2 regions of the Streptomyces sp. NPDC053541 genome follow, and region 1 is predicted to be linked to the other one. Evidence: riboswitches for the same ligand, from Rfam matches in the RefSeq annotation. Region 1 holds a riboswitch; the other holds the start of a gene.
What was found. A riboswitch is a leader RNA that binds a small molecule or an ion and turns the genes downstream of it on or off. The one in region 1 is predicted to bind cobalamin.

Region 1 (15,207 bases):
CTACGCGCCCCCGGCGTGCCGGTCCTCGTCGTGCAGGGCGGCAACGACCCCTTCGGGAAGCCGGACGAGTTCCCGGCCGGGCCGCACACCCTCGCCGAGGTGCCGCACGCCGACCACGGCTTCGCCGTCCCCAAGCGCGCCCCGATCACCCAGGACGAGGCCCTCGACGCCGTCGTGGCCGCCGTCACCGGGTGGCTCCCGTCACTGCGCTGACCACCCCGCGGGGGCCGGGAATGCCGGGCGGGGGAGTGCTGTTGTGACGGACATCGGTGCTTGGAGCAAAGGAAGAGGGAGTCCGTCGCATGGGTTCTGCCATCTGCCGTGAGCGCCCGCAGGCCACGGAGCTCGACTGGACCGTGCTGCCCGCGGCGCGGGTCGCCCCTGTCCGGGCGGCGGGCGGGGCCGTTCCTCGTCTATCCTCCGAAGCGAGCGGGTCCGCGTTCGGGTTCGCCGCAGCGCTGGAGGAGGTGGGTCCGGTCACTGGGACCGACACAGGGACCGACGACGGCCCCGAGGAGACGACCGAGGAGCGCAACGCGCGCTTCGAGCGGGACGCCCTCGGCTACCTCGACCAGATGTACTCGGCCGCGCTCCGCATGACGCGCAACCCCGCGGACGCCGAGGACCTGGTGCAGGAGACCTACGCGAAGGCGTACGGCTCCTTCCACCAGTTCCGCGAGGGCACGAACCTGAAGGCGTGGCTGTACCGCATCCTCACCAACACCTTCATCAACTCGTACCGCAAGAAGCAGCGCGAGCCCCAGCGCTCGGCCGCCGAGGAGATCGAGGACTGGCAGCTCGCCCGCGCCGAGTCGCACATGTCGACCGGACTGCGCTCCGCCGAGTCGCAGGCCCTCGACCACCTCCCCGACTCCGACGTGAAGGAAGCGCTGCAGGCGATCCCCGAGGAGTTCCGCATCGCCGTCTATCTGGCGGACGTCGAGGGCTTTGCGTACAAGGAGATCGCCGACATCATGGGGACACCCATCGGTACGGTGATGTCCCGACTGCACCGGGGCCGCCGCCAGCTGCGCGGCATGCTCGAGGACTACGCCCGCGACCGCGGGCTGGTACCCGCGGGCGCCGGAGAGTCGTCGCACGATCTGAAAGGCTCGGGCTCATGAGCTGCGGAGAGCCGCACGAGACGGACTGCTCGGAGATCCTGGACCATCTCTACGAGTTCCTCGACCGCGAGATGCCGGACAACGACTGCACCAAGTTCGAGGTGCACTTCGAGGAGTGCTCCCCGTGCCTGGAGAAGTACGGGCTCGAGCAGGCCGTGAAGAAGCTGGTCAAGCGCTGCTGCGGCAGTGACGACGTGCCGATCGACCTGCGCGCCAAGGTGATGGGCCGGATCGAGCTGATCCGCGAGGGCCATCTGCTCCCCGAGCAGGACGCCGCCGCACCCGCTCCGGCCACCCCGCAGGAGCAGTAGGCCGCACGGGCACACGGGAGGCCGGGCGAGGACGCGCCCGGCCTCCGCCGTACCCGCCCGCGGCGCGTCCGTCGGCCGCGCGGCCGTATCGGCTGATCGGCTTGTATCACCCGATGGTGCGAATCGCCCCCGGCCGCCGGTCGGCGCCCCGCCGACTCGCTAGCGTGGCGGGCGTGATGGGCGTGAAGGTCAATCCGCGGGGCAGGACCGTCCCGCTCGCGGCGCACGGCTTCGTCGGCTGCGCCGCGCTCGCCGCCGCCGCGGTCACCCTCCCCGCGTTACGCCCCGCCGCCGGCACCCCCTGGCCGACCGTGCTGCTGCTCGCCGCGCTCTACCCGCTGTGCGAACTGCCCGCCCGCTGCCGGCTCACCGGCGGCGCCCCGGGCGGCCGGGACGGCGGACCCGCTCCGCTCGGCACCGGCTCCTTCTTCCCCGTCCTCATCGCCGCCGCGCTGCTCCTGCCGCCCTCCGCCGCGGCGCTCACCGCGCTGCCCGGGGCCCTGCTCAGCCGGGTCGACCGCCCGCCCGTCGCCCTGCGCCGGGTCTGGCGGGCCGCCCAGCTCGCCCTCACCGTGGCGGCCGCGGCCGCCGTCGGCCGCACCCTGCGCTGCCCCGACTCCCTCGGACTCGGCCCGCAGACCCCCGACTTCCCCTACGTGCTGCTGCCGGCCGGGGCGACCGCCCTCACCTTCTGCCTGGTCCTGACCGCCCTCGACGGCGCCGTCCGGGCCGTCGCCGAACAGCTCCCCGGGCGCACCGCCTGGCACGGACTGCTCGGCCGGGCCCTCGCCCCGCACGCCGTCCACGGACTCGCCGGACTGATGATGGCGGTGCTGTGGCGCAGCGCGTACGGGCCGGTGGCCGCCCTGTTCGCGCTGCTGCCCGTGTACCTGTCCGGCTGGGGCTTCGCCCAGTACCACCGGGAACGCGCCGCCCACCAGGCCACCATCCGCGCCCTCGTCCAGGCCGTCGACATCAAGGACCGCTACACCCGCGGCCACAGCGAACGCGTCGGCCGCGCCTCCGTCCTCATCGCGCGGGAGCTCGGCATGGACGAACCCCGCCTGGAGGTCGTGCGCTTCGCCGGCATCCTGCACGACGTCGGCAAGCTCGGCGTGCCCACCCGGGTGCTCCGCAAGGACGGCCCGCTCACCCCCGAGGAACGCCGGATCATCGAACTCCACCCCGAGTACGGGCACGAGATGGTCCGCGGCATCGGGTTCCTCGGCGAGGCCCGCACGGCGATCCTGCACCACCACGAGCGCATGGACGGCTCCGGCTACCCGTACGGCCTCAAGGGGAACGAGATCCCCGAGTACGCGCGCGTGGTCGCCGTCGCCGACGCCTTCGACGCCATGACCTCCACCCGCTCCTACAGCCGCGCCCGGCCGGTCGGGACCGCGCTCGAAGAGCTGGAGCGGTGCGCCGGCAGCCACTTCGACCCGCGGATGGTCGCGGCCCTCGTCCGCGCCCTCGACCGGCACGGCTGGCAGACCGGCGTCACCGCCGACGAACCGGCCGTCCCGACCCCGCGCGGCCCCACGCCCGCCGCCGACCCCGTGCCCGCAGCCGACCCCGTGCCCGCCCCGCTCCAGGAGCCCGCGTGAGCGGCGGCCGGCGCCTCGTCGGCCTGGTCCACGGCGGCGCCCTGCTGCTCGCCCTCACCGCCCTCGCCGGCACCCTCTGGCACGGCCTCGACGAACCCGGCCACGCCCTCGCCTTCGGCGCCCTCATCGCCCTCGGGGAACTCACCCGCTGGGGCGCCCGGCCCGGCGAGAAGGAACCCGCCCCGCTGGCCGCAGCCGGCGCCCTCGCCTACGCGCTGCTCGGGCAGAGCGCCGGCCGGCCCACCACCCACGGCGTGCTCCAGACCGTCACCGTGGTCGTCGCCGCCGGCCTCGCAGGGACCGTCCCGCACATCGCCCGCGGCCACGGCCCCGACCGCGACCAGCTCGCCCGGCGGATCCTCACCGTCGGCTTCGCCGCCCTCTGCTTCCAGCCCCTCTACAACTCCGGAACCCTCACCGCCCTGATCGGCGACGGCCCCGGACACGCCCTCTTCCTGGTCCTCCTGCTGCTCCTCACCGCCCTCTGCGACGCCGTCCTCGCCGCCCTGCTGCGCCGTGCCCGTCACGGACACCCCTACGGGCCGCTGCTCCGCGACGAGCTGCGGGCCCTGCTCGGCATCGGCTCCGCCGTGTGCGCCACCGGGGCCGTGATGGCCCTCGGAGTGGCCGTCGCGGGACTGTGGGCGCTGCCCGTCTTCGCCGTACCGCTGCTGATCACCCAGGTCTCGCTGCGCCGCTGGGCCGCCGTGCGCACCACCAACCGGCAGACCATCGCCTCCCTCGCCCGCGCCACCGAGATCGCCGGCTGCACCCCGCCCGGGCACGCCCACCGGGTCGCCGCGCTCAGCCGGGCGGTCGGCCTGGAGCTCGGCCTGTCCGGGCCCGCGCTGACCGTCCTCGAACACGCGGCGCTCATGCACGACATCGGACAGCTCTCGCTGGTCGACCCGGTCGACGGCGGCGCCACCGCCCCGCTGCCGCCGGCCGAACAGCGCCGGATCGCCCTGCTCGGCGCCGCCGTGGTGCGCCAGACCGGGGTCCCCGAGGCCGTCGCCCGGATCGTCGAGCGGCAGGCCGACCCGTACCGCGAGCAGCCGCTGCCCGCCCGGATCGTGCGGGTCGTGAACGCCTACGACGACCTGGCCGGAGGCCGGACGGGCGGCGGTCTCGGCGCCCTGGAACGGCTCCGGCTCGGCACCGCCCGCGACTACCACCCCGAGGTCGTCGAGTCCCTCGCACGCGTTCTCGCCCGGGGCGGCGTCGCCCCAGCTCCTCCGGGGTAACCCATGGGTAATGAGCGCGCGTCCGACCGGGCATGGTTGGATGCGAACAAGAGGGTGTAGCGACCGGCAGGCGGGAATCGTGAGGATCTTCGGGAAGGTACGGCATCGGCCCTCCGCCTCGTGGCGGCAGGCCACCGACCGCGCGTTCACGCTGATCGGCGACGGCCGGTACGAGGACGCGGGCGCGCTGCTCACCCGCGCGGCGGACCTGGAGCCCTGGCTCTCCGAGTCCTGGTTCAACCTGGCCCTGCTGCACAAGTTCCGGCACGACTGGGAGCAGGCCCGGGCCGCCGGGCTGCGCGCCGTCGCCCTGCTCGACAAGGAGACCGGCGCCCCCGACTGGTGGAACGTGGGCATCGCCGCCACCGCCCTGCAGGACTGGCCGCTGGCCCGCCGCGCCTGGCAGGCCTACGGGCTCCGGGTGCCCGGGGCCGCCTCCGGCACCGGCGAGCCGGCCGGCATGGAGCTGGGCAGCGCGGCCGTGCGGCTCTCGCCGGAGGGCGAGGCCGAGGTCGTGTGGGGCCGCCGGCTCGACCCGGCCCGGATCGAGGTGCTGTCCATCCCGCTGCCGTCCTCGGGCCGCCGCTGGGGCGAGGTCGTGCTGCACGACGGCGTGCCCAACGGCGAGCGCACCACCAGCGCCGGCCCCTCCTACCCGGTCTTCGACGAGATCGAGCTGTGGGCGCCCTCCCCGGTGCCCACCTGGGTGGTCCTCCTGGAGGCCGCCACCGAGGCCGACCGGGACGCCCTGGAGCAGCTGGCCGCCGACGCGGGCTTCGCCGCCGAGGACTGGTCGTCCTCCGTGCGGCTGCTGTGCCGGGCCTGCTCCGAGTCGACCATGCCCAGCGCCGAGGGCGAGGGCGAGCACCTGGACCCGCACGACCACAGCGAGCCCGGCCACCCCGGCCCGCTGGGCCACCGCTCGCCCGGCGAGCTGTGGGTGCCGGAGCGCGAGTGCGGCATCGCCGCGCCCGCGGGCCTGGTCCGCGGACTGCTCGACGGCTGGGTCGCGGACAGCCCGGACAGCCGGGAATGGCGTGATCTGGAAGAAGTCTGCTGACCGCTGTTTGTAGGCTGTACCCCACAGTCACGACGGATCCCTCGGATCTCAGGAAGAAGGCGTACGGCGGACATGTCGCAGCAGGGCACTGAGCAGGAGCAGACGGGCGTGTACGCCGTGGACGACGAGGGCTACATCGTCGACACGGAGGACACCGAGGCCCGCGAGACCGCCCACCGCGAGCGCGGCACCTCGCGCCCCATCACGGTCGTGGGCAACCCCGTCCTGCACCGCGAGTGCAAGGACGTCACCTCGTTCGACGCCGAGCTGGCGTCGCTCATCGACGACATGTTCGCCAGCCAGCGCACCGCCGAGGGCGTCGGCCTCGCCGCCAACCAGATCGGCGTGGACCTGAAGGTCTTCGTGTACGACTGCATGGACGACGAGGGCAAGCGCCACGTCGGCCACGTGGTCAACCCGGTCCTGGTGGACCTGCCGGCCGAGCAGCGGCACCTGGACGACGGCAGCGAGGGCTGCCTGTCCGTGCCGACCGCCTACGCCGAGCTGCCCCGCCCGGACTACGCGGAGGTCACCGGCCAGGACATGCTCGGCAACCCGATCAAGGTCCGCGGCACCGGCTACTTCGCGCGCTGCCTCCAGCACGAGACCGACCACCTCTACGGCTTCCTCTACATCGACAAGCTGTCGAAGCGGGACCGCAAGGACGCCCTGCGCCAGATGGCCGAGGGCACCCCGCGCTACCCGGTGGTCCCGAACGAGTGACCTCGTCGCCGATGCGCGAAAGGGCCCCGCACCGTCACCGGTGCGGGGCCCTTCCTCGTGGGCGTACGGACTAGAAGTCCTCGTCCAGGTCCACCGAGCCCTCGACCGCCACCTGGTAGGCGGACGGGCGGCGCTCGAAGAAGTTGGTCAGCTCCTGGACGCCCTGGAGCTCCATGAAGGAGAACGGGTTCTCCGAGCCGTAGACCGGGGCGAAGCCGAGGCGGGTGAGGCGCTGGTCGGCGACGCACTGGAGGTACTCGCGCATCGACTCGGTGTTCATGCCCGGCAGGCCGTCACCGCACAGGTCGCGGCCGAACTGCAGCTCCGCCTCGACGGCCTCCTTCAGCATGTCGGTGACCTGCTGCCGGAGTTCGTCGTCGAAGAGCTCGGGCTCCTCCTTGCGGACGGTGTCCACGACCTCGAAGGCGAAGTTCATGTGCATCGTCTCGTCGCGGAACACCCAGTTGGTGCCGGTCGCCAGGCCGTGCAGCAGACCGCGGGACCGGAACCAGTAGACGTAGGCGAAGGCTCCGTAGAAGAACAGGCCCTCGATGCACGCGGCGAAGCAGATCAGGTTGAGCAGGAAGCGGCGGCGGTCGGCCTGCGTCTCCAGCCGGTCGATCTTCTCCACCGAGTCCATCCAGCGGAAGCAGAACTGCGCCTTCTCGCGGATGGAGGGGATGTTCTCGACGGCCGCGAAGGCCGCCGCCCGGTCGTCCGGGTCGGGCAGGTAGGTGTCGAGCAGCGTCAGATAGAACTGGACGTGCACGGCCTCCTCGAAGAGCTGGCGGCTCAGGTAGAGCCGCGCCTCCGGGGAGTTGATGTGCTTGTAGAGCGTCAGCACCAGGTTGTTGGCCACGATCGAGTCGCCGGTCGCGAAGAACGCGACGAGGCGGCCGATCATGTGCTGCTCGCCCGGGGTGAGCTTGGCGAGGTCGGCGACGTCCGAGTGGAGGTCGACCTCCTCGACGGTCCAGGTGTTCTTGATGGCGTCGCGGTAGCGCTCGTAGAAGTCCGGGTAGCGCATCGGACGCAGGGTCAGTTCGAAGCCCGGGTCGAGCAGGTTGTTCTTACGGCTGGTCACTGGCAGGCCTCGCAGGACTCGGGGTTTTCCAGGGAGCAGGCGACGGCGTCCGCGTCGGGGGCCGCCTGCTGGACGGGGAGGGTGGTCGCCTGGGCGGCGCGGGCGATCCGGGTCGCCGGGCGCGAGCGCAGGTAGTACGTGGTCTTCAGGCCCTGCTTCCAGGCGTACGCGTACATCGACGACAGCTTGCCGATGGTCGGCGTCTCCATGAACAGGTTCAGGGACTGCGACTGGTCGAGGAAGGGGGTGCGGGCGGCGGCCATGTCGATCAGGCCACGCTGCGGGATCTCCCAGGCGGTCCGGTACAGCTCGCGCACCTCGGCCGGGACCCAGCTGAAGCCGGCCACCGAGCCGTTGGACTCGCGCAGCGCCTCGCGGGTCTGCGCGTCCCACACGCCGAGCCGCTTGAGCTCGGCCACCAGGTAGGAGTTGACCTGGAGGAACTCGCCGGACAGCGTCTCGCGCTTGAAGAGGTTGGAGACCTGCGGCTCGATGCACTCGTAGACGCCGGCGATCGAGGCGATGGTGGCGGTCGGGGCGATGGCGAGGAGCAGGCTGTTGCGCATGCCGACGGCGGCGATCCGCTCGCGCAGCGCGGCCCAGCGCTCCGGCCAGGTCAGCTCGACGTCGTAGTGGTCGGGGTGCAGCACGCCCCGCGCGGTGCGGGTCCGGTCCCAGGCGGGGAGCGGTCCGTTGCGCTCGGCGAGGTCGGCGGAGGCCTCGTAGGCGGCCAGCATGATCCGCTCGGCGATCCGGGTGGAGAGCGCGCGGGCCTCGGCGGAGTCGAAGGGCAGCTTCAGCTGGAAGAAGACGTCCTGGAGGCCCATCGCGCCCAGGCCCACCGGGCGCCACTTGGCGTTGGAGCGGCCGGCCTGCTCGGTCGGGTAGAAGTTGATGTCGACGACCCGGTCGAGGAAGGTCACGGCGGTGCGGACGGTCGCGTCCAGCCGGTCCCAGTCGAGCTCGCCGGTCTCCGGGAGCACGAAGGCGCCGAGGTTGACCGAGCCGAGGTTGCAGACGGCGGTCTCGCCGTCGTCGGTGACCTCGATGATCTCGGTGCAGAGGTTCGAGGAGTGCACGACGGTGCCGGGCTCGGCGGTCTGGTTGGCGGTGCGGTTGGAGGCGTCCTTGAAGGTCATCCAGCCGTTGCCGGTCTGCGCGAGGGTGCGCATCATGCGCCCGTAGAGGTCCCGGGCCGGCATGGTCTTGCGGGCCAGGCCCGCCGCCTCGGCCTTGCGGTAGGCGGCGTCGAACTCCTCGCCGTACAGGTCGACCAGCTCGGGCACGTCGGCCGGGGAGAACAGCGACCACTCGGCGTCCGCGTTGACCCGGCGCATGAACTCGTCCGGGATCCAGTGCGCCAGGTTGAGGTTGTGGGTGCGGCGGGCGTCCTCGCCGGTGTTGTCGCGGAGCTCCAGGAACTCCTCGATGTCGGCGTGCCAGGTCTCCAGGTAGACGGCGGCGGCGCCCTTGCGGCGGCCGCCCTGGTTCACGGCGGCGACGGAGGCGTCGAGGGTCTTCAGGAACGGCACGATGCCGTTGGAGTGCCCGTTGGTGCCGCGGATCAGCGAACCGCGGGCGCGGATCCGGGAGTAGGAGAGGCCGATGCCGCCGGCGTGCTTGGAGAGGCGGGCGACCTGGTGGTAGCGGTCGTAGATGGAGTCCAGCTCGTCCAGCGGGGAGTCGAGCAGGTAGCAGGACGACATCTGCGGGTGGCGGGTGCCGGAGTTGAAGAGCGTGGGGGAGGACGGCAGGTAGTCGAGCCGGCTCATCAGCCCGTACAGCGCGGTGACCTCGTCGAGCGCGCGGACCGACTCGTCCTCGGCGAGGCCGCAGGCGACCCGGAGCATGAAGTGCTGCGGGGTCTCGACGACCTGGCGGGTGATCGGGTGGCGCAGCAGGTAGCGCGAGTAGAGCGTCCGCAGGCCGAAGTAGCCGAAGCGGTCGTCGGCGGCCGGGTCGATCGTCGCGTCGAGGCGCTCCGCGTGCCGCGCGACGAACTCGGCGGTGCGGTCGGCGATGAGGCCCTCGCGGTGGCCGACGGCGACGGAGGCGGAGAAGGAGACGGCGCCCTGGCCGGCCGCCTCCTCGGCGATCGTGAGCGTCAGGAGCCGGGCGGCGAGCCGGGAGTACGCCGGGTCCTCGGCGATCAGGCCGGCGGCGGCCTCCGTGGCGAGCCCGCGCAGTTCCGCCTCGTCCGAGCCGGGGTGCCGGCCGCGCAGCGCGGCGGCGGCGACCTTGCCCGGGTCGGTGTCCGGGAGGTCGGCGGTCAGCTCGGTCAGGGTCCGCAGGAGTACGGTCCCGGGGCCGTCGTTCTCGATCGCTGCGGCCGGATCGGCGGGCGCGATGGTCACGTGGGGGCTCTCCCTCGCTCGGCTCGGGGCCAGGGCGGGGAGGCGGGAACGGGCGGCCACGGGCAGGGCGGCGCCGCGTCCACCGGCCCATTCCGCGAGGCCCGGACGTCTGTGGCACCCGGACCGGACGGACCGGGCGCGCTGTCGGCAGGTCTTCGGACTCACCCGGACGCGAAACACGCGAAAGCACACCGTTGCGGGACAGTTCCGGATTTCCACCGGATTCCCCTGCGGCGACAGCGAGGAAGAGCATACATGTGGGGGGCGCCGCCGAATGCGCCCCCCACATGTTGTGTCGCTCAGAGTTCGAGGGCGTAGGCGAGGAGCGTGAAGTCGTGGTCGGGGAGCGGCTTCCAGTCCCGTTCGGGGGCGCGGACGAAGCCGAGCCGTCCGTAGACGCGGTGCGCGGTGCCCATGGTCGGCTGGGTGGAGAGCACGAGCCGGCGGATGCCGTCGAGGGCCCGCGCCCGCTCGACGCAGGCCCGCACCAGGGCCTCGCCGACGCCCCGGCCGCGCGCCGCGTGGGCGACCGCCAGCATCCGGAACTCGGCCTCGTCCGGCTCCGCGATGTCGGCCCACGCGCCGCTGCCGGTGGTGAAGGTCACGCCGCCGAGCACCGTGCCGTCGGTGTCCACCGCGACCAGCACCTCGGCCTCGGCGGCCCGGCGCGCCACGTCCCGCAGCAGGTGCGCGTAGTCGTCGTCCTCGCCGAAGGCCAGGAAGCCGTCGGCGAGATAGGCGTGTGCGGTGAGCTCGCCGAGGGCCTCGTACTCCTCGGGGCGCACTGCTCTGATCGTGAAGTCCATGGCAGGCAGTCTGCCCCGGACACGGCTCCGCCCGCCTCCGGGAATCCCGGGGGCGGGCGGAGCCGGTGCACGACGGTGCCGGGGCCGGTCCGGGGTCAGTGACCGGCGGCGCCGACCTTCGGCAGCTCGGTGACGACGCCCGCGTCACCGGCGTCGGCGGTGTAGTCCTCCGGCGAGGTCTCGTCGACGCCCTCGGGGGCCTTGACGGCCTTCAGGACGAAGGTGAGGACCACGGTGACGAGCACGTTGAGCACGAAGGCGGTGAGGCCGATGTAGCCGATCTCGCCGATGCCCGGGATCTCGGCGGAGGAGCCGCCGAAGTGCTTCTGGGTGGGGCTCGCGACGCCGTACGCGGCGGCCGTGCCGTACACCATGCCGACCGCCCAGCCGGCGAGCAGCGCCCAGCGGTGCATCCACCGGGTGAACAGACCGCCGACCAGGGCCGGGAAGGTCTGCAGGATCCAGATGCCGCCGAGCAGCTGGAAGTTGATGGCGACGGTCTTGTCCATGGTGAGGACGAAGACCAGCGCGCCGACCTTCACCAGCAGCGAGACCAGCTTGGAGACCTTGGTCTCCTGCGCGGCGGTCGCGTCGGGCTTGATGAAGTCCTTGTAGATGTTGCGGGTGAAGAGGTTGGCCGCGGCGATCGACATGATCGCGGCCGGCACGAGCGCGCCGATGCCGATGGCGGCGAAGGCCACGCCCGCGAACCAGTCCGGGAACATGTTCTCGAAGAGCTGCGGGATGGCGAGCTGTCCGTTGGTCACCTTCACACCGGCGGCGATCGCCATGAAGCCGAGCAGCGCGAGCAGGCCCAGCATCAGCGAGTACAGCGGCAGGATGGTGGTGTTGCGGCGGATCACCTCACGGCTCTTGGAGGACAGCGTCGCGGTGATCGAGTGCGGGTACATGAACAGCGCGAGCGCCGAGCCGAGCGCCAGCGTCGCGTACGTCCACTGGCCCGCCTCGCCGGGCACCAGGGCGCCCTTGGGCTTGCCGGTCGCGGGGTTGACCGTCTGGTAGGCCTCGGCAGCCTTGCCGAAGATCTCGTCGAAGCCGCCCAGCTTGATCGGGATGTAGATGATCGCCACCGCGATGACGAGGTAGATCAGGGTGTCCTTGACGAAGGCGATGAGCGCCGGGGCGCGCAGACCCGAGGAGTAGGTGTACGCGGCGAGCACGCCGAAGGCGATGAGCAGCGGCAGGTCCTTGACGAACCAGTTGGTGTTCTCGCCGCCGCCGACGCCCATCACGTCCAGGACGGCCTGGATGCCGACCAGCTGGAGCGCGATGTACGGCATGGTGGCGAGGATGCCGGTGACCGCGACCGCGAGCGACAGGCCCTTGGAGCCGAAGCGCCCGCGGACGAAGTCGGAGGTGGTCACGTAGCCGTGCTTGTGCGAGACCGACCACAGGCGCGGCAGGAAGGTGAAGATCAGAGGGTAGACCAGGATGGTGTACGGCACGGCGAAGAAGCCGGCCGCCCCCGCCGCGTAGATCGCCGCCGGGACGGCGACGAAGGTGTACGCGGTGTAGAGGTCGCCACCGAGCAGGAACCAGGTGATCCAGGTGCCGAACGATCTGCCGCCCAGGCCCCATTCGTCGAGGCTGTGCTCGTTCTCGGCCTTGCGCCAGCGCGCGGCCAGGAAGCCCATGACCGTGACGGCCAGGAAGAAGAAGACGAAGACGCCGAGCGCGACGCCGTTCACGCCGTCCTTCACTGCGACGCACCCCCCTTGCGGGCGCGCTGGTCACGCTGCCACAGCTTGTAGGCGACCATGGTGAGCCCGGTCGAGATCACGACCCAGAGCATCTGGTACCAGTAGAAGAACGGGACGCCGACGAAGGTGGGCTCCACCTTCGCGTACGAGCTCACCCAGAGCATCGCGACGAACGGCGCGAAGAGACAGAGCGCGATCACCACTCTCATCGGGGTGATGACCGATTGTTTCCCTTGTGTCGCTTGTGACATGGCGATCCCGTCCCACGAGCCGATGACCTGGTAATGCCGAGGAAATCTAGGGGACCGTTCGCATTCTCGGAACCCCTGTCCGTATCACGGATCTGTTCCTGTTCGGGTTCACAGCCAGCCCTCCTTCACCGCGCGGACCCCCGCCTCGAAGCGGCTGCGGGCGCCGAGCCGGGACATCAGCTCCGAACTCATCCGGCGCACGGTGCGCAGCGAGACCCCGAGCCGTCGGGCCGCGATGTCGTCGGTGCAGCCGATGCCGAGCAGCATCAGCAACTCCCGCTCCTGCGGCGAGAGGTCGTGCTCGTCGCGGCGCGGGGCCTCGCCGAAGGGGGTGCCGGCCTCCCAGATGCGGTCGAAGAGGACCACCAGGGCGTGCACCAGGCCGGGGCTGCGCACCTCCAGGGCGCCGGCCCGGCCGTCCTGCGGGTCGAGCGGGACGAGCGCGGCCTCCCGGTCCACGACCACCATGAGCATCGGCACCACGGGCACGGTGCGGGCCTCGCCGCCGAGGCCGCAGTACCAGCGCACGTACTCGACGGTCGGCGGGTCGTTGCGGAAGCTGTCCTGGTAGATCGAGCGGATCCGCACCCCGCGCTCCAGGGCGAGCTGGTCCAGCGGCTTGCTGGCGTCCATGGTGTCGGGCAGCTGCGCGCCGCCCGGCAGCAGCGACAGGCACTCGGTGCGGGCGCCGGCGGCCAGGTCCTCCAGGCGCTCGCGCACCGCGTCGAGCCCGCTGATCCGGTCGACGGGGTCGCGGTGGGCGGTGTGCGCGGCGTGCCCGGGACGCTCGGCGTAGCCGGCGAGGATGCCGGCGACGGCGCGCCCCGCCTGCTCCACCTGGCGTCTGCGCCGGCCGAGTTCGGCCTCGGCGCGGGACAGCAGGAAGGAGAAGCCGACGTCGGGGGAGTAGGGCTCCACCTCGCCGGAGGACTCGTCCATGAGGACGAGCTTGAGGTCCGCCAGGCACAGCAGCGCCTCGCGGACCTCGCTCTCGCTGCGGCCCAGTTGGGCCGCCATCTCCGCCACCCCGTACTCGGGCCGTTCCAGGAGCAGACGGTAGACGTGCTCCGTCGACTCCTTGATGCCGAGTGCCTCCAGCATTCCGATCTCCCCCTTGTCACGGCGGTCGTCGATGCTAGAGGGGTGCACCCTTCTAGGTCTAGACCAATCGGGGTGAACTCCGAGGGGTGAGACGGTGATCCGGTTCCGGTACGGGCAGGGCCCGGGCCGCCGCCGCGCCGAGCAGGGTCGTGAGGGCGAACCCCGAGGCCAACAGGGCGAGTTCGACCTGAGGGCCGATGCCGGTCGCGAGGACCGCGAGGGCGGCCGCGGCCGCCGCGGGGAGGGCGGGCCGTTCCAGGGTGACGCAGAAGGCGCAGGCGCCCACCACCAGCGGCACCCAGCCCGTCACCGCGCCCGTGGCCGCCGGGCCGTACTGCCACAGCAGCACCGGGACGCCCGCCGCCGCGCCCGCCGCGAGCAGGGCGGCGAGCAGGGAGCGGGCGGCGCGCGGGGCGCCCTCCCGGCGGGCCAGGACCGCGAAGGCGGCCAGCGCCGCCGCCGGCACCGCGTACGGCAGCAGCCGGTAGTCGCCCGCGACCAGGTCCCGGTCCACCACGCCCGAGCCGCCGACCCGTGCGCCCGTCCCGGCGAGCGCCGCCCGCACCGCCTCGACCGTCCGGGCGCCGCCGGCCGTCATCGGCTCCTCCTGCGGCACCACCACCACGAGCGCCGTGCCGTCCCGCCGCCACCCGGGCCCGTCCGGGGCCACCGCGAACCGCACGCCCGGCACCGCCCCGGCCGCCCGCACGGCCGCGTCCGCCGCGCCCGCCGAGCCCGAAGGGACCAGGACCTCCAGGGGGTTGAGCACCCCCGGCGCCACCCCGGCCGCCGCGAGCCGGTCGAGCCCCGCGCGGGCCGGACCCGCCGCCACCAGGGCGCGCGCCTCCGGGTTGCCGACCCGGAGGAAGGACGCCGCGCCCGCGCAGAGCACCAGGAGCACGAGGGCGACGCGCGGCAGGGCCCGGGACGCGGACGGGCGCCGGCCGGCCCGCCGGGGCGCGCGCTCGGCCCGCGGCAGCAGCGGGTCCAGCCACCGGGCCACCGCGAGCCCGGTCAGGCACACGGCCGCGCCCGCGATCCCGGCCGAGCGCAGGAACGTCCCCGGGAACAGGGCCAGCACGCCGCACGCCGCCGCCCCCGCCGCGCCGAAGGCGCGGGCCGAGCGGGCCGCGGCTCCGGGCGGGAGCGCCCGCCGGTGCACCGCGAGCACCAGGGACGCCACCGGCACCAGGTAGACCACCACGAAGCTCACCGGTGTCACCGAGGCCACCGCCTCCGTCACGAGCAGCGCGCCCACCGCGGTCGTCGCCGCGAGCAGCAGCGGGACGAGCACCCCGAGCGGCGAGCGGAAGGTCACGACGAGGAGGACCAGGAGGCCCAGCGCACAGGCCGCCCGCGCGGCCAGGGCGAGCGGACCGGGCCCGCCGGCCGCGCTGTCCGCCGTCAGCGGCAGCACGCCCGTCACCTCCGCCCCGGCCGCCCGCAGCGCCCGCGCCGTCTCCTCGATCGCGGCCAGCCCCGCCAGGTCCGCCCGCCCGGCGCCCGGGTACACCAGCGTGTACGTCAGGCCCCGCTCGGTCCGGGTCAGCGTCCGCGCCCCCGGACCGGCCGCCCGGGCCACCGCGCCCGGGTCCTCCGGCGGCGCCACGGCCACCAGCGGCGGGACCGCCGCCCCGTTCCCGTACCGCTCGTGGACCTCCTGGTTGGCCCGGTGCCCGGGCCCGCCGACCGTCGTGAACGACTGGTCGAACCGCCCGAGCCCCGCCACCGCGAGAGCCCCGCCGACCGCCAGCAGGAACAGCCACCCGGCGAGCGGCCACCCCGGTCCACCGGGCCTTCCGAGCCGCCTGGGCCGTCTCT
Region 2 (15,207 bases), on a different contig from region 1:
TGCCTGGTCTGCCCCTGGCACGGCAGTCACTTCCGGCTCGACGACGGCTGGAACGTGACCGGCCCGGCCACGGCGCCGCAGCCGGCCTTCGACACCCGCCTCGTCGACGGCCACCTGGAGGCCCGGCTCCGCACCCCGTGACGCCCGAGTCCCGCTCCGCACCCCGTGACGCCCGGCGCCCGCCGTTCCGCTCGGATGCCGGGGCGAGCCGGGCGTGATGTGCTGGCTGGAGGGGGTGAACCAGCCTCGCGAGGAGGAGAACCGCCATGGCGATCTTCGTCCACGCCGTCCTCGACGGCATCACCACCGACCAGTACGACGCGCTGAACGCCCGGCTCCAGACCGTGCCCGGCATCTTCGAGGGGTGCGTCTCCCACACCTGCACCACCACGGACAAGGGCCTGGAGATCTTCGACACCTGGGAGAGCGAGGAGCACATGAAGGCCTTCGGCGAGAAGATGATGCCGATCGCCGCGGAACTGGGCCTCCCCGAGATCCCCTCGGAACCGCGTGTCCTTCCCGTGCACAACCAGTGGACCCCCGGCGGCGCCGGCTGACCGCCCGCCCGCGCCCGGCCTTCCGCACCACCCCTGACGGACCGTCACCGGCGCGAGGGCCGGGGCCCGCGGCGGGAAATTCCCGTGCGGCCGGGCGCGGCGCTGGTAGACTGGCGGACCCCGATCCCTCGACGAGGAGCACAGACATGGTGGTGGACGACGACATCTCCGGGTGATACCCGGACCCGGCAGACCACCGGCCCGCGGCACGACGCGCGCCGAGGTGGTCCCCTCGTCGTCCCCTTCCGCCCCTGTCTGCCCGACGGGCCGGCCGCCTCCCCCGTGCGTCGACGCCGGGGTCGAGGCGGCGCGCCCGTCCTCCCGTACCACCGAGAGGTCGCCCATGTCCGCCGCATCCGTCATCTGCTCCCAGCTGTCCTTCTCCTGGCCCGACGACACCCCCGTCTTCCAGGACCTGTCCTTCACCGTCGGCGCCGGCCGGACCGGACTCGTCGCGCCCAACGGCAGCGGCAAGAGCACCCTGCTCAAGCTCATCGCGGGCGAACTGCGGCCCACCGCGGGCAGCGTCGTCGTCGACGGCACCCTCGGCCACCTGCCGCAGAGCCTCCCGCTCAGCAGCGGCACCACCGTCGCGCAGGTGCTCGGCATCGACGCGATCGTCCGGGCCATCGACGCCGTCGAGTCCGGCGACGTCGACGAACGGCACTTCACCACCATCGGCGACGACTGGGACATCGAGGAGCGCACCCGCGCCCAGCTCGACCGGCTCGGCCTGGGCGGGCTCGCCCTCGACCGGGTCCTCGACACCCTGAGCGGCGGCCAGATCATCACCCTCGGCCTCGCCGCCCAGCTCCTGCGGCGGCCCGACGTGCTGCTCCTCGACGAGCCGACCAACAACCTCGACCTCGACGCCCGGCACCGGCTCTACGAGGTCCTCGACGACTTCAACGGCTGCCTGCTGCTCGTCAGCCACGACCGCGCGCTGCTCGACCGGATGGACCGCATCGCCGAGCTCGACCGCGGCCAACTGCGGCTCTACGGCGGCACGTTCACCGCGTACGAGGAAGCCGTGCGGGCCGAGCGGGAGGTCGCCGAGAAGAACGTCCGCAACGCCGAGCAGGAACTCAAGCGCGAGAAGCGCGAGATGCAGCAGGCCCGCGAGCGCGCCGAACGGCGGCAGAGCAACGCCGCGCGCAACCTCAAGAGCGCCGGACTGCCCAAGATCTTCGCCGGCACCATGAAGCGCGGCGCCGAGGAGTCCGCCGGACGGGCCGGGCAGATGCACGCCGCCCGGGTCGGCGAGGCGAAGGCCCGCCTCGACGAGGCCGAGCGCGCCCTCCGGCAGGAGCAGCGGCTCGCCCTCGACCTGCCCGACACCCGGGTGCCCGCAGGCCGCACCCTCTTCCACGGGGAGGAGCTCCGGGTCCGCCTCGGCGACCGCGAGCTCTTCACCGCGCCCGGCGCCGGCCTCGACATCCGCGGCCCCGAGCGCATCGCCCTGACCGGCCCCAACGGCGCCGGCAAGAGCACCCTGCTCAAGCTGGTCGCCGGTGCCCTCGACCCCGACGGCGGCACCGTCAGCCGCGCCGACGGGCGGGTCGCGTACCTCTCGCAGCGGCTCGACCTGCTCGACCCGGACCGCACCGTCGCCGAGAACTTCGCGGACCGGGCCCCCGAGCGCCCCGAGGCGGAGCGGATGACCCTGCTGGCCCGCTTCCTCTTCCGCGGCGCCCGCGCCCATCTGCCGGTCGGCGTCCTGTCCGGCGGCGAACTCCTGCGCGCCACCCTGGCCTGCGTCCTCGGCGCCGACCCGGCCCCGCACCTGCTGCTGCTCGACGAGCCCACCAACAACCTGGACCTGGTGAGCGTCGCCCAGCTGGAGAGCGCCCTCAACGCCTACCAGGGCGCCTTCCTGGTGGTCAGTCACGACGAGCGCTTCCTGCGCGAGATCGGGGTGGGGCGCCGGCTGCACCTCGCCCACGGAGAGCTGAAGGAGACGGCGCTGCCGGGGGAGTAGCCGGGAGTCCGTGGCGGACCGGTGAGGTTTCACCGGTCCGACCTCTGGCGGTCATGCGGCGTGGTTGACGCGCGTCGACCCGGTCGGCGAGCCTCGGGGGCGGCCCGGTTCACGGGCCGCCCCAGGCTCGTTCGGCGATGGAGGTCCGATGCCCAGATCCAGCGCTCAGTCCCGCCCCGTACGCCTGCTGCTCTCGTTTGTCATGCTCCTGTCGTCAGCGGTGCTCGGCGTGCTCGCCACGGCCGGCCCCGCCCAGGCCGACGCCTGCTACACCTGGTCCCGCACCCTCTCCCAGGGCGCCGGCGGCGCCGACGTGACCGCCCTTCAGATCCGGGTCGCCGGCTACCCCGGCTACGGCGGCGTCCTCGACATCGACGGCTCCTACGGCCCGGCCACCGCCGCCGCCGTCAAGCGCTTCCAGTCCGCGTACGGCCTGGCCGCCGACGGCGTCGCCGGCCCCGCGACCTTCAGCAAGATCTACGCCCTCCAGGACGACGACTGCACCCCGGTCCACTTCTCGTACGCCGAACTCAACACCTGCAACACCACCTGGGCCGGCGGCGCGGTCAGCGCCACCACGGCCAAGGCCAACGCCCTGCGCACCATGTGGAAACTGGAGGCGCTCCGGCACGCCCTCGGCGACGCCCCCATCCGGGTGACCAGCGGCTTCCGCAGCTACAGCTGCAACTCGGCGGTCGGCGGCTCCAGCACGAGCCGCCACCTCTACGGCGACGCCGCCGACCTCGGCGCCGGCTCGCACTCCCTGTGCACCCTCGCCCAGCAGGCCCGCAACCACGGCTTCAACGGCATCCTCGGCCCGGGCTACCCCGACCACGACGACCACACCCACGTCGACCACCGCCCCAGCCGCTACTGGTCCGCCCCGACCTGCGGCATCTGAGCCCCACCGGACACCCGGGCACCGACGACCGGGCCCAGGAAGCGGATGTGCGGGCGCCCGTCCGGCTCCGGCCGGGACACGGCCGCCCGCACCCCGTACACCTCCGCGATCAGCTCCTCCGTCAGGACCCGCTCCGGCGGGCCGTCCGCCACCACCCGGCCGGCCCGCAGCACCACCAGGTGATCGCAGTACATCGCCGCCAGGTTCAGGTCGTGCAGCGCGATCACACTCGTCAGCCCCAGCCCCGACAGCAGCGCCAGCAGGTCCAACTGGTGCTGGATGTCCAGGTGGTTGGTCGGCTCGTCCAGCAGCAGCTCACGCGGCTCCTGGGCCAGCGCCCGCGCGATCTGGACCCGCTGGCGCTCCCCGCCGGAGAGCGTGCGCCACGCCCGGTCCGCCCGGTCGGCCAGCCCCGTGCGGGCCAGCGCCGAACGCACCGCCGCCGCGTCGCCCGCCGAGGCCGGGGCCCAGGCCCGGCGGTGCGGGACGCGCCCGAGCCGTACCACGTCCGCCACCGTCAGATCGACCTGCGTGTCGGCGTGCTGCTCGACCGTGGCCAGCCGCCGCGCCACCGCCCGGCGCGGCAGCCCGGCCAGCGGATCGCCGTCGAGCGTCACCACCCCCGCGTGCGGGGCCAGCACCCCCGCAAGGACCCGCAACAGGGTCGACTTCCCCGAACCGTTCGGCCCCAGCAGCCCGGTCACCTGACCCGGGCGCGGGGCCAGGCACACCCCGTCGAGCAGCACCGCACCGCCCGCCGTCCGCGACACGCCCTGCGCGCGCAGCCCCTCCCCGGCGCCCGTCACCGGGCCGTCCCCCGCGCCCGGTACAGCACGAGCACGAACGCCGGCACGCCCACCAGCGAGGTCACCACACCCACCGGCACCTCCTGCGGATCGAGCACCGTACGCGCCAGCGTGTCCGCCCACACCAGGAACACCGCCCCCGCCAGCGCCGTCAGCGGCAGCAGCCGCGCGTGCCCCGGCCCGGCCAGCAGCCGCACCGCGTGCGGCAGGACGAGACCGACGAAACCGATCGCCCCCGCCGACGCCACCAGCGCGGCCGTCAGCAACGCCGTCACGCACAGCAGCACCACCCGGGTACGGGCCACCGCCACCCCGAGCGAGGCCGCCGCGTCCTCGCCGAACGCGAAGGCGTCCAGCGTCCGCGCGTACCCGCCGCAGACCACCAGCGCCACGGCCAGCACGGCCGCGCACACCGCGACGTCCGTCCAGCCCGCCCCGGCCAGCGAGCCGAGCAGCCAGAACAGCACGCCCCGGGTCGTCTCGGCGTCCGCCGCCGTCATCACCACGAACGAGGTCAGCGCCGAGAACAGCTGCATCGCGGCCACCCCGGCCAGCACCACCCGGTCCGTCGAACCGCCGAGCACCTGGCTCAGGAACAGCACCAGGGCGAAGGAGAACACCGCGCCCACGAACGCGCCGGCCGACACCGACACCGCCCCGCCGCCCACCCCCAGGACGACCACCGCCACCGCCCCCGTCGACGCGCCCGACGACACCCCGAGCACGAAGGGATCGGCCAGCGGATTGCGCAGCAGCGACTGCATCACCGCACCGCAGACCGCGAGCCCCGCGCCGCACACGGCCGCCAGCAGCGTCCGCGGCAGCCGCAGGTTCCACACGATCCCGTCCCGGATCGGACTCACCGGCGCCGCGCCGCCCCCGCCGAGCCGGTCGAGCAGCACCGACCACACGTCGGCCACCGAGATGTCGGCCGGTCCGATCGTCACCGCGACGGCGACCGACAGGACGAGCAGCGCCGAGCCGCCCGCCCCGGCGAGGAGCGGCAGGCTCCGCGGGGACCGGCTCACGCGGCCGGGCCGAGGGCCCGCAGCGCCGCCGCGAGCTTCTCGACGCCCTCGACCGTGCGGATCGTCGGGTTCATCGCCTGCCCGCTGAGGATCACGTACCGCTTCTTCCGCACCGCCGTCATGTTCTTCGTGACCGGATGCGACTGAAGGAACTCGATCTTCTTCGCGGCGCTCTCCGCCGACTGCGCCCGCCGGGTCAGATCGGCGATCACCAGCACGTCCGGATCGCGGTCGGCGACCGTCTCCCAATTGATCTGCGGCCACTCCTCCTTGGTGTCGTCGAAGACGTTCCGCACCCCGAGGGTCCGGCTCACGATCCCGGGCGCCCCGCAGCAGCCGGCCATGTAGGGACCCTGCGCGTCCGAGAACCAGTAGAGGACGGACCGGCCTCCGAAGTCCGCGCCCTCGCGGGCCTTCGCCACCCGCGCCCGCAGCTCGCCGATCAGCTTCTCGCCGCGCTCCGGCACGCCGAACACCCGGGCCAGGTCCCGGATCTCGCCGTACACCGTGTCCATGGTCAGCGGCCGGGTGCGCACCCCGTCCCCGTCCCCGCTGTTGTCCTTGCCGACGCAGTCGGCGGGGGAGACGTACGTGGGCACGCCGAGCTGCGCGAAGCGCTCGCGCGGGGCCACGCCGCCCTTGCCGAGGGTGTAGAGGAAGGAGGCGCTGACGAAGTCCGGCTCGGTGTCGAGCACCTTCTCGAAGGAGGGGTAGCGGTCGGCCAGCCGGGGCACGGAGGCGTTCGCCTTCTCCAGGCCCTTCAGGACCGGGTCCGTCCAGGTCGCGGTGCCCACCATCCGGTCCGCGAGGCCCAGCGACAGCAGGATCTCGGCCGAACCCTGGTCCAGGGCGACGGCCCGGCGCGGCGGCGCGGCGACGGTGACCCGCTGCCCGCAGTCGTCGTCGAGGACCACGGGGAAGCCGCCCTTTCCGCCGCCCTTGCCGGAGCCCGGGCCCCCGGTGTCCCCGGAGGCACCGGCGGCGGCCGGCCCTCCGGTGCCGCAGCCGGCGACCAGCAGGGTCCCGGCCAGCAGCAGGGCGGCGCGACGAAGGGCACGGGCGGGGTGTGCGAGGGGCACGCGGAAATCCTCTGCGTCCACGGCTCATACGCGGAGCCTGTCGTACGGTTCTCCCCGGACGGCGTCGGTCGCGCGCCGGGGCCGCCAGCAGGTCTTCGGACTCGGGGTCACCCGGACGGGACGCCTTCCCGGGGCGCACGCCGGCGCTCCCGCCGCACGCGCCCCAGTGGCCGATGCCCCGCCCGTCACCCTCACCGCTGCGCGTCAGCTCCGGATTCGCACCGGATTCCCTGACCCGTGCGCGCGACGTCCGCTCACGCGGCGCCCGCACAGAGGTACGACTGGCCCGGGCAAACTACCACAGGCCGATCATGCTCCTGGGGGGGCGCCGGGGCCGGCGCGTGATCCTCTACGAGCGCCGGTCCGGGCCGCGCTGATCCGTGCCGGCGGGCCGCTGCCCGGCCGGCCGGAACATTCCGGTGACCGCTTCCGCCGTACGGCAGACGGGGCGGCCGGCGGCGCGCTACCGTGGTGGTGGGCCCGGCCTCGCACCTCCCCCGTGTGCGACGGCCGGGTCCGCCTTGCATGGTGCGGCGGTTCGGCCGGCCGCCGGGAGGACCGTCCGGGGAGGCGGCGGGAGCGGAGGGTGCGGTGTGACGGGAATGACGGTCGTGACGTTCGTCCTGGCGGGCCTGCTCCTGCTGATGGCCTGTGTCCCGGCGGACCGCGTCCGCGCCTGGCGCACCGCCCGCCACCCCGGTGCGCCCGAGGTCTCCGGCGCCGCCTTCGCCGTGGGCCGGCTGCTGCTCGTCACGATGGCGGTCCTGGGCATCGTCACCGGCTTCCGGGGCCTCTCCGTGCAGGACGACGCCGAGTGGAGCGACGAGGAGCTGACCTCGGCCGTCGAGGGCGCGACCGGCTCGCTCGACGGGAGCTCCGCGACCGGCCTCCCGGGCCAGGGGCCCGAGACCGCGGGGGACTTCGACGGGTTCGCCCTCCGCGTCGAGGAGGAGATCGCGGCGCACGGCGCCGGTGACGCCCCGCGGTTCGGCGTCGACGCCGAACCGGCGGACGACCCGACGGCGAACCGCGCGCGATACGCCATCTCCGCCCGCGGCGCCACGGTCTCCTTCTGCATGCACGTCACCCGCCGCCACTCCGGCTACACCGAGACCGTCGCCCCCGGCGGCCTCGGCGAGTCCTCCAAGGTGCGGCTGCCCACCTTCTCCTACGCGGTGCGCACCAGCCCCGGGACCTGCTAGGCCCTGTCCGGAAGGTTTCGCCTGGCTCGCGGTGTCTGGCACGCCGTCCCCCGTGGCCCTGCGGGCACGGGCGGTGCCCCCACGCCGTGTTGTCGTCGGTCGCCATGGCACGCCTCGTCTCCGCCCCCTCGGCCTGGCGGCCGGGGAGGTGCCCCCACCTCCGCCGTGCGGTCGCACGCACCGGACACCGCGAGCCCTGCCCGGCGGGCAGACGACGCCACTTTCCGGACAGGACCTGGCGCCGCTGTCGGTGGCGGGAGTTAGGGTCGCGGGCATGGTCGACGACGCCGCCCTCCGTGCCACCCGCGAGGCCTACGACACCGCCGCACCCCTGTACGCGGAGCTGTTCAGCGACTCGCTGCGCGACAGCCCGCTGGACCGGGCGATGCTGGGCGCCTTCGCCGAGGCCGTCCTCGGCACGGCGGCTCCCGGCGGCCCCGGCGGGCGGGTCGCGGACCTGGGGTGCGGGCCCGGTTACGTCACCGCGCATCTGGCCGCCTCGGGGCTCGACGCCTTCGGCGTGGACGCCTCGCCCGCGATGATCGGCCTGGCCCGGAAGGCCTTTCCCGGGCTGCGCTTCGAGGTGGGTGCGATGGAGGCCCTGGACCTCCCGGACGGCGCCCTGGCCGGCATCCTCTCCCGGTGGTCGCTCATCCACACCCCGCCGGCCGAAGTCCCGGCCGTCCTGGCGGAGTTCCACCGCGTCCTCGCACCGGGCGGCCACCTGCTGCTGGGCTTCTGGGCCACCGACGGCGCCAGCCCCGCCACGGAGGTCTTCGACCACGCGGTCGCCCCGGCCCACCGCTGGTGGCCCGACCGGCTCGCGGAGCTGCTCCGCGAGACCGGCATCACGGAGGTGGCCCGTCTGATCCGCGCCCCGCAGCCCACCGACCGCCGCCGGTTCCCGGAGGTCCACCTGCTGGCCCGCAGGGCGTAGCCCCTGGCGGTTCTAGGCCCCGGCATCGGCCCCGTCCGCAGCGCCACCCTCGGTGCCGTCCGCGAGGACCCATGCCTCGCCGGGGCGCCGGGGGCGGCGGTGGACCAGGCGGAGGCGCGGGACCGCCTGCTCGTCCTCCGCCTCGACGAGGACGTGGCCGTGCGCGTGCAGCCGGTGGGCGCGGGCCCGGACGGCGCTCTCGCCCGGGCCCAGCTCCGCGTCCAGGCGTACGTCGAGGCGCACGGCGGCCTCGGGGACCGCGCCGCCGTACACCGGGCCGAGACGGCGCACGCGCTCGAGCGATGCGGCGGCCACGCCGTCGAGGCCCACCGGGACCACGTCCGTGTCGAGTGGGGGGATGAACCAGGTCTCGTACGCCACACCCGGCGGGTCCAGCTCCTTCAGACGGTACTCCCGACCGCATCCGCCCGGTTCCTGACGCCCCATCGGCCCCTCGCTCTCCATGTCCTGGTGCCAAGGACAACCACGACGACGGCGCTCCTCTGCCCGCGAACGAGTCCCTGGTGGGGGCGCACGGGCGCACGGCGAGGCGCCCGCCGCCCGCACCGTGACCCCTCACTCCCCGTCACCACCCCCGACCGCCCTTGCCTCCGCCCCTTCCCATTGCAACGCGGTTGTTGCGTTTGGCGTCAGCGTCATTGCATCATTTTCCGCTCTCTGACCTGCCGTTAAGAGATTTGTAGCGTTGACGCATCTGTGAACGCAACGTAGCTTTCTCGATGTCCGAACACGTCATGTCGCGAGTTGAGGAACGGTCATGAGTGCACCCCAGCAGTCCCCTGAGTCCCCTCAGTCCCCTGCGTCCCCGCAGCCCCTCACGACGCCCACGACGCGTCGGCCCGGCTGCCCCTTCGACCCGCCGGCCGAGTTCACCGAGGCCCGCCGGCAGGGCCCCATCAGCCCCTTCACCCACATCGGCGGCAAGCCCGGCTGGCTGGTCACCGGTCACGACCTGGTGCGCTCGGTCCTCGCCGACCCGCGCTTCAGCTCCCGCAAGGACCTGCTGAACGTGGTCGACTTCGAGGTCCCGCCCGCCCCGCCCGGCGAGTTCCTGCTCATGGACGACCCGGACCACAGCCGCTACCGCAAGCCGCTCGTCAGCCGGTTCACCGCCCGCCGGATGCGGCTGCTCGGCGAGCGCATCGAGCAGATCACCGCCGACTGCCTGGACGCGATGGAGGCGGCCGGGCCGACCGCGGACCTGGTCACCGCGTTCGGCAAGCCCATCCCCACCATCGTCATCTGCGAGATCCTCGGCGTTCCCTACGCGGACCGCGCGTCCTTCCAGGAGCAGATCGACACCTTCATGAGCGGCGAGACCAGCGACGAGGACCTCGTCGCCGCCTACACGGCGACCCAGGAGTACCTCGCCGGGCTCGTCGCGGCGAAGCGCGCGCACCCCACCGACGACGTGCTCAGCGAGCTCACCGAGACCGACCTCACCGACGAGGAGCTCAAGGGCATCGCGCTGATCCTGCTCGCCGCGGGCTTCGACACCACCGCCAACATGCTCTCGCTCGGCACCTTCGCCCTGCTCCAGCACCCCGAGCAGCTCGCCGCGCTGCGCGCCGAACCCGCCCTGATCGACCAGGCGGTCGAGGAGCTGCTGCGCTACCTCAGCGTCGCCAAGTCCTTCATGCGGACGGCACTGGAGGACGTCGAGCTCGGCGGCGTGACCGTCACGGCCGGCACCACCGTGCTCCTCTCGTACAACACCGCCAACCGCGACCCCGAGCGCTTCGACGACCCGCACGTCCTCGACATCCGGCGCAAGCCCGTCCCCGGCGGCCACCTCGCCTTCGGCCACGGTGTCCACCTCTGCCTGGGCGCGCAGCTCGCCCGGATCGAGATGCGGGTCGCCCTCACCGCGCTGCTCGACCGCTTCCCGACGCTGCGCCTCGCCGTCCCGGCCGAGGAGGTCGCGCTGCGCCCGGAGACGGCCGACATCTACGGCGTGAAGAGCCTCCCCGTCACCTGGGACGCGTGACCGTACGGCACCGGGGTCAGGTCTCCTCGCGGGTGCCCCGGGCGGCACCCGCCGAGGCGGCCACCACGCACAGCACCGCGAGCCACTGCGTCCAGCGCAGCGCCTCCCCCAGCACGAGCAGCCCGATGAGGGCCGCCATCGCCGGTTCGAGGCTCATCAGGATGCCGAACACCCGGGGCGGCATCCGGCGCAGCGCCTCCAGGTCCAGCGAGTACGGCACCACCGAGGACAGCAGCGCCACCCCGAGCCCCGCGAGCAGCACCCACGGCTGCAGCAGCGCGGTGCCGCTGTCGGCCACCCCGACCGGCACCGCCACCAGGGCCGCCACGCCCATGCCGAGGGCGAGCCCGTCGCCCTCCGTCGTCCGCCGGCCGAGCGCCGCGCCGACCAGGATGTACAGCCCCCAGAACAGGCCCGCGCCGAGCGCGAACACCAGGCCGAGCACGTCCAGTTCGCCGTGTCCCTCGGTCAGCAGCACCACCCCGGCTCCGGCCAGCAGCGCCCAGAACGCGTCCAGCCACCGCCGCGACCCGGCGAGCGCCACCCCGAGCGGCCCGAGGAACTCCACCGTCACCGCGATGCCCAGCGGAATCCGGGACAGCGACAGATAGAAGCACAGGTTCATCAGACCGAGCGTCACCCCGTAGCCCAGCACCACGGCCCAGGTCCGGCGGTCCAGCCGCACCGAGGGACGCCACACCGCCAGCAGCACCGCCGCCGCGAAGACCAGCCGCAGCGCGACCGTCCCGAAGCTCCCGACGGCGTCGAAGAGCTGCTTCGCCACCGCCGATCCCAGCTGCACGCTGACGATCCCCAGCAGCACCAGCGCGGTCGGCGGCACCGCCCCCAGCGCCCGCCCCGCCGCACCGGGGGCCCGCGTGGTCGTCCTGCCGTCGTCGGTCGAGGTCATGCGCGGATTGTCGGCGACGCACCCCGGCCGGGCATCCGAATATCCGCCGCATGGTCCACATCCGGCCACGGCACGCGCGCGGGTCTCGCGGCACCCGCACCGCCGCCGTACGGCCCCGGTCCCGCCCGCCACTTCCGCCCCACCGCACCCGCCGCCGTGGCACAGTGGCCCCATGTGCGGCCGATACGCCTCCACCCGGAGCCCCCAGGACCTGACACGTCTCTTCGACGTGACCGAGTGGCGCCCCGAGGAGACCCTCGAACCCAGCTGGAACGTCGCGCCCACCGACCCCGTGTACGCCGTCCTCGAACGGCCCGCCCGCCACGGCCACGGCGCCCGCGGAGCGGACGCGGACGGGGACGGGGGAGAGGGCGAGGTGCGCCGCGAGCTGCGGGCGCTGCGCTGGGGACTCGTACCCTCCTGGGCGAAGGACGCCAAGGGCGGCGCGCGGATGATCAACGCGCGGGTCGAGACCGTCCACGAGAAGCCCGCCTACCGCAAGGCCTTCGCCAGGCGCCGCTGTCTGCTGCCCGCCGACGGCTTCTACGAGTGGGACCCGGTCACCGACGCCACCGGCAAGGTCCGCAAGCAGCCGTACTTCATCCACCCCGCCGACGACGGCGTGATGGCGCTCGCCGGGCTCTACGAGTACTGGCGCGACCCCGACGTCGCGGACCCCGACGACCCCGGCGCCTGGCTCATGACCTGCACCATCATCACCACCGAGGCCACCGACGCGGCCGGCCGGGTGCACCCCCGGATGCCGCTGGCCCTCACCCCCGAGCACTACGACACCTGGCTCGATCCGCACCACCAGGACACCCACGACCTGCGCGCCCTGCTCACCAGTCCCGCAGGCGGCCGGCTCGACGCCCGGGCGGTCTCGCCCGCCGTCAACAACGTGCGCAACAACGGCCCGCACCTGCTCGACCCGGCCGGCTGACCGTCGACCCCCGGCGGCGCCCCGGGGGCCCGACGGCCGCCGCCACCCGGGCGGCAGCCGGCCCGATGATCCATGTCACGGCCCGGAGACCTTCAGACCACGGTCCGCCACCCCGTAGCGTGACGCAGACGAACCGGCCGCTCGCCGAGTGCGACGCGGCCGGCGCCCACGGCCGCGAGGTGAAGGGATCAGAGATGTTCCGCAAGGTGCTGGTGGCCAACCGCGGGGAGATCGCGATTCGCGCGTTCCGCGCCGGCTACGAACTGGGGGCGCGCACCGTCGCCGTCTTCCCCCACGAGGACCGCAACTCGCTGCACCGGCTCAAGGCCGACGAGGCGTACGAGATCGGCGAGCCCGGCCATCCGGTCCGGGCCTACCTCTCCGTCGACGAGATCGTCCGGGCCGCCCGGCAGGCCGGCGCCGACGCCGTCTACCCCGGCTACGGCTTCCTCTCGGAGAACCCCGAACTCGCCCGCGCCTGCGAGGAGGCGGGCATCACCTTCGTCGGCCCGGACGCGCGGACCCTGGAACTCACCGGCAACAAGGCCCGCGCCGTCGCCGCCGCCCGCGAGGCCGGCGTCCCCGTGCTCGGCTCCTCCGCGCCGTCCACCGACGTCGACGAACTCGTCGCCGCCGCCGAGGAGATCGGCTTCCCCGTCTTCGTCAAGGCCGTCGCCGGCGGCGGCGGGCGCGGCATGCGCCGGGTCGAGGACCCCGCCACGCTGCGCGAGTCCATCGAGGCGGCCGCCCGCGAGGCCGAGTCCGCCTTCGGCGACGCCACCGTCTTCCTGGAGAAGGCCGTCGTCGACCCCCGCCACATCGAGGTGCAGATCCTCGCCGACGGCGAGGGCGACGTCATCCACCTCTACGAACGCGACTGCTCCGTCCAGCGCCGCCACCAGAAGGTCATCGAGCTCGCGCCCGCCCCGAACCTCGACCCGGCCGTCCGGCAGCGCATCTGCGAGGACGCCGTCCGCTTCGCCCGCACCATCGGCTACCGCAACGCCGGCACCGTCGAGTTCCTCCTCGACCGCGAGGGCAACCACGTCTTCATCGAGATGAACCCGCGCATCCAGGTCGAGCACACGGTGACCGAGGAGGTCACCGACATCGACCTCGTCCAGTCCCAGCTGCGCATCGCCGCCGGCGAGACCCTCGCCGACCTCGGCCTCACCCAGGACTCCGTCGTGCTGCGCGGCGCCGCCCTGCAGTGCCGGATCACCACCGAGGACCCCGCCAACGGCTTCCGCCCCGACACCGGCATGATCAGCGCCTACCGCTCGCCCGGCGGCTCCGGCATCCGCCTCGACGGCGGCACCACCCACGCCGGCACCGAGGTCAGCGCCCACTTCGACTCCATGCTGGTCAAGCTGACCTGCCGGGGCCGCGACTTCCGCGCCGCCGTCGGCCGCGCCCGGCGGGCCGTGGCCGAGTTCCGCATCCGCGGCGTCTCCACCAACATCCCCTTCCTCCAGGCGGTCCTCGACGACCCCGACTTCCAGGCCGGACGGGTCACCACCGCCTTCATCGAGGAGCGCCCCCACCTGCTCACCGCCCGGCACTCCGCCGACCGCGGCACCAAGCTCCTCACCTACCTCGCCGACGTCACCGTCAACAAGCCGCACGGCCCCCGGCCCGAACTGACCGCCCCCACCACCAAGCTGCCCCCGCTGCCCGCCGGCACCCGGCCCGGCAGCGCGCCGCCCGCCGGCTCCCGGCAGCGGCTCGCCGCCCTCGGACCCGAGGGCTTCGCCCGCGCCCTGCGCGACTCGCCCACCCTCGGCGTCACCGACACCACCTTCCGCGACGCCCACCAGTCGCTGCTCGCCACCCGGGTGCGCACCAAGGACCTGCTGGCCGTCGCCCCCACCGTCGCGCACACCCTGCCCCAGCTGCTCTCCCTCGAATGCTGGGGCGGCGCCACCTACGACGTCGCGCTCCGCTTCCTCGCCGAGGACCCCTGGGAACGCCTCGCCGCCCTCCGCGAGGCCGTACCGAACATCTGCCTCCAGATGCTGCTCCGCGGCCGCAACACCGTGGGCTACACCCCGTACCCCACCGAGGTGACCGACGCCTTCGTGCAGGAGGCCGCCGCCACCGGCATCGACATCTTCCGCATCTTCGACGCGCTCAACGACGTCGGGCAGATGCGGCCCGCCATCGACGCCGTGCGCGAGACCGGCACCGCCGTCGCCGAGGTCGCCCTCTGCTACACCGCCGACCTCTCCGACCCGGGGGAGCGGCTCTACACCCTCGACTACTACCTGCGGCTCGCCGAACGGATCGTCGAGGCCGGCGCCCACGTCCTCGCCGTCAAGGACATGGCCGGACTGCTGCGCGCCCCCGCCGCCGCCACCCTGGTGTCCGCGCTGCGGCGGGAGTTCGACCTGCCGGTGCACCTGCACACCCACGACACGGCCGGCGGCCAGCTCGCCACCTACCTCGCCGCCGTCCAGGCCGGGGCGGACGCCGTCGACGGCGCCGTGGCCTCCATGGCCGGCACCACCTCCCAGCCCTCGCTGTCCGCGATCGTCGCCGCCACCGACCACTCCGCGCGCCCCACCGGCCTCGACCTCCAGGCCGTCGGCGACCTGGAGCCGTACTGGGAGAGCGTCCGCCGGATCTACGCGCCCTTCGAGGCCGGCCTCGACGCGCCCACCGGCCGCGTCTACCACCACGAGATCCCCGGCGGCCAGCTCTCCAACCTGCGCACGCAGGCCGTCGCCCTCGGCCTCGGCGACCGCTTCGAGGACGTCGAGACCACCTACGCCGCCGCCGACCGGATGCTCGGCCGGCTCGTCAAGGTCACCCCGTCCTCCAAGGTCGTCGGCGACCTCGCCCTGCACCTCGTCGGCGCC

Region 2: linked by a shared signal. The riboswitch ahead of ACIGW2_RS14555 (ABC transporter substrate-binding protein) and the one ahead of ACIGW2_RS04810 (ribonucleoside-diphosphate reductase subunit alpha) in region 1 are both predicted to bind cobalamin.

What each region holds. Positions count from the first base shown of each region.
Region 1 is NZ_JBITXM010000002.1:139,578-154,784, forward strand. Features, by position in the region: gene ACIGW2_RS04770 (alpha/beta family hydrolase) at 1-213, shown strand, start outside; gene ACIGW2_RS04775 (sigma-70 family RNA polymerase sigma factor) at 468-1,124, shown strand; gene rsrA (mycothiol system anti-sigma-R factor) at 1,121-1,435, shown strand; gene ACIGW2_RS04785 (HD-GYP domain-containing protein) at 1,612-3,042, shown strand; gene ACIGW2_RS04790 (HD-GYP domain-containing protein) at 3,039-4,286, shown strand; gene ACIGW2_RS04795 (hypothetical protein) at 4,366-5,346, shown strand; gene def (peptide deformylase) at 5,419-6,069, shown strand; gene ACIGW2_RS04805 (ribonucleotide-diphosphate reductase subunit beta) at 6,140-7,096, opposite strand; gene ACIGW2_RS04810 (ribonucleoside-diphosphate reductase subunit alpha) at 7,150-9,507, opposite strand; cobalamin riboswitch at 9,636-9,797, opposite strand; gene ACIGW2_RS04815 (GNAT family N-acetyltransferase) at 9,807-10,313, opposite strand; gene mctP (monocarboxylate uptake permease MctP) at 10,409-12,034, opposite strand; gene ACIGW2_RS04825 (DUF3311 domain-containing protein) at 12,031-12,243, opposite strand; gene ACIGW2_RS04830 (LuxR C-terminal-related transcriptional regulator) at 12,394-13,386, opposite strand; gene ACIGW2_RS04835 (hypothetical protein) at 13,445-15,115, opposite strand.
Region 2 is NZ_JBITXM010000005.1:158,586-173,792, reverse strand. Features, by position in the region: gene ACIGW2_RS14585 (Rieske 2Fe-2S domain-containing protein) at 1-141, shown strand, start outside; gene ACIGW2_RS14580 (hypothetical protein) at 267-557, shown strand; gene abc-f (ribosomal protection-like ABC-F family protein) at 901-2,535, shown strand; gene ACIGW2_RS14570 (D-Ala-D-Ala carboxypeptidase family metallohydrolase) at 2,684-3,436, shown strand; gene ACIGW2_RS14565 (ABC transporter ATP-binding protein) at 3,406-4,242, opposite strand; gene ACIGW2_RS14560 (FecCD family ABC transporter permease) at 4,239-5,270, opposite strand; gene ACIGW2_RS14555 (ABC transporter substrate-binding protein) at 5,267-6,349, opposite strand; cobalamin riboswitch at 6,439-6,581, opposite strand; gene ACIGW2_RS14550 (hypothetical protein) at 6,952-7,551, shown strand; gene ACIGW2_RS14545 (class I SAM-dependent methyltransferase) at 7,826-8,488, shown strand; gene ACIGW2_RS14540 (hypothetical protein) at 8,501-8,935, opposite strand; gene ACIGW2_RS14535 (cytochrome P450) at 9,267-10,496, shown strand; gene ACIGW2_RS14530 (DMT family transporter) at 10,513-11,406, opposite strand; gene ACIGW2_RS14525 (SOS response-associated peptidase) at 11,579-12,349, shown strand; gene ACIGW2_RS14520 (pyruvate carboxylase) at 12,544-15,207, shown strand, end outside.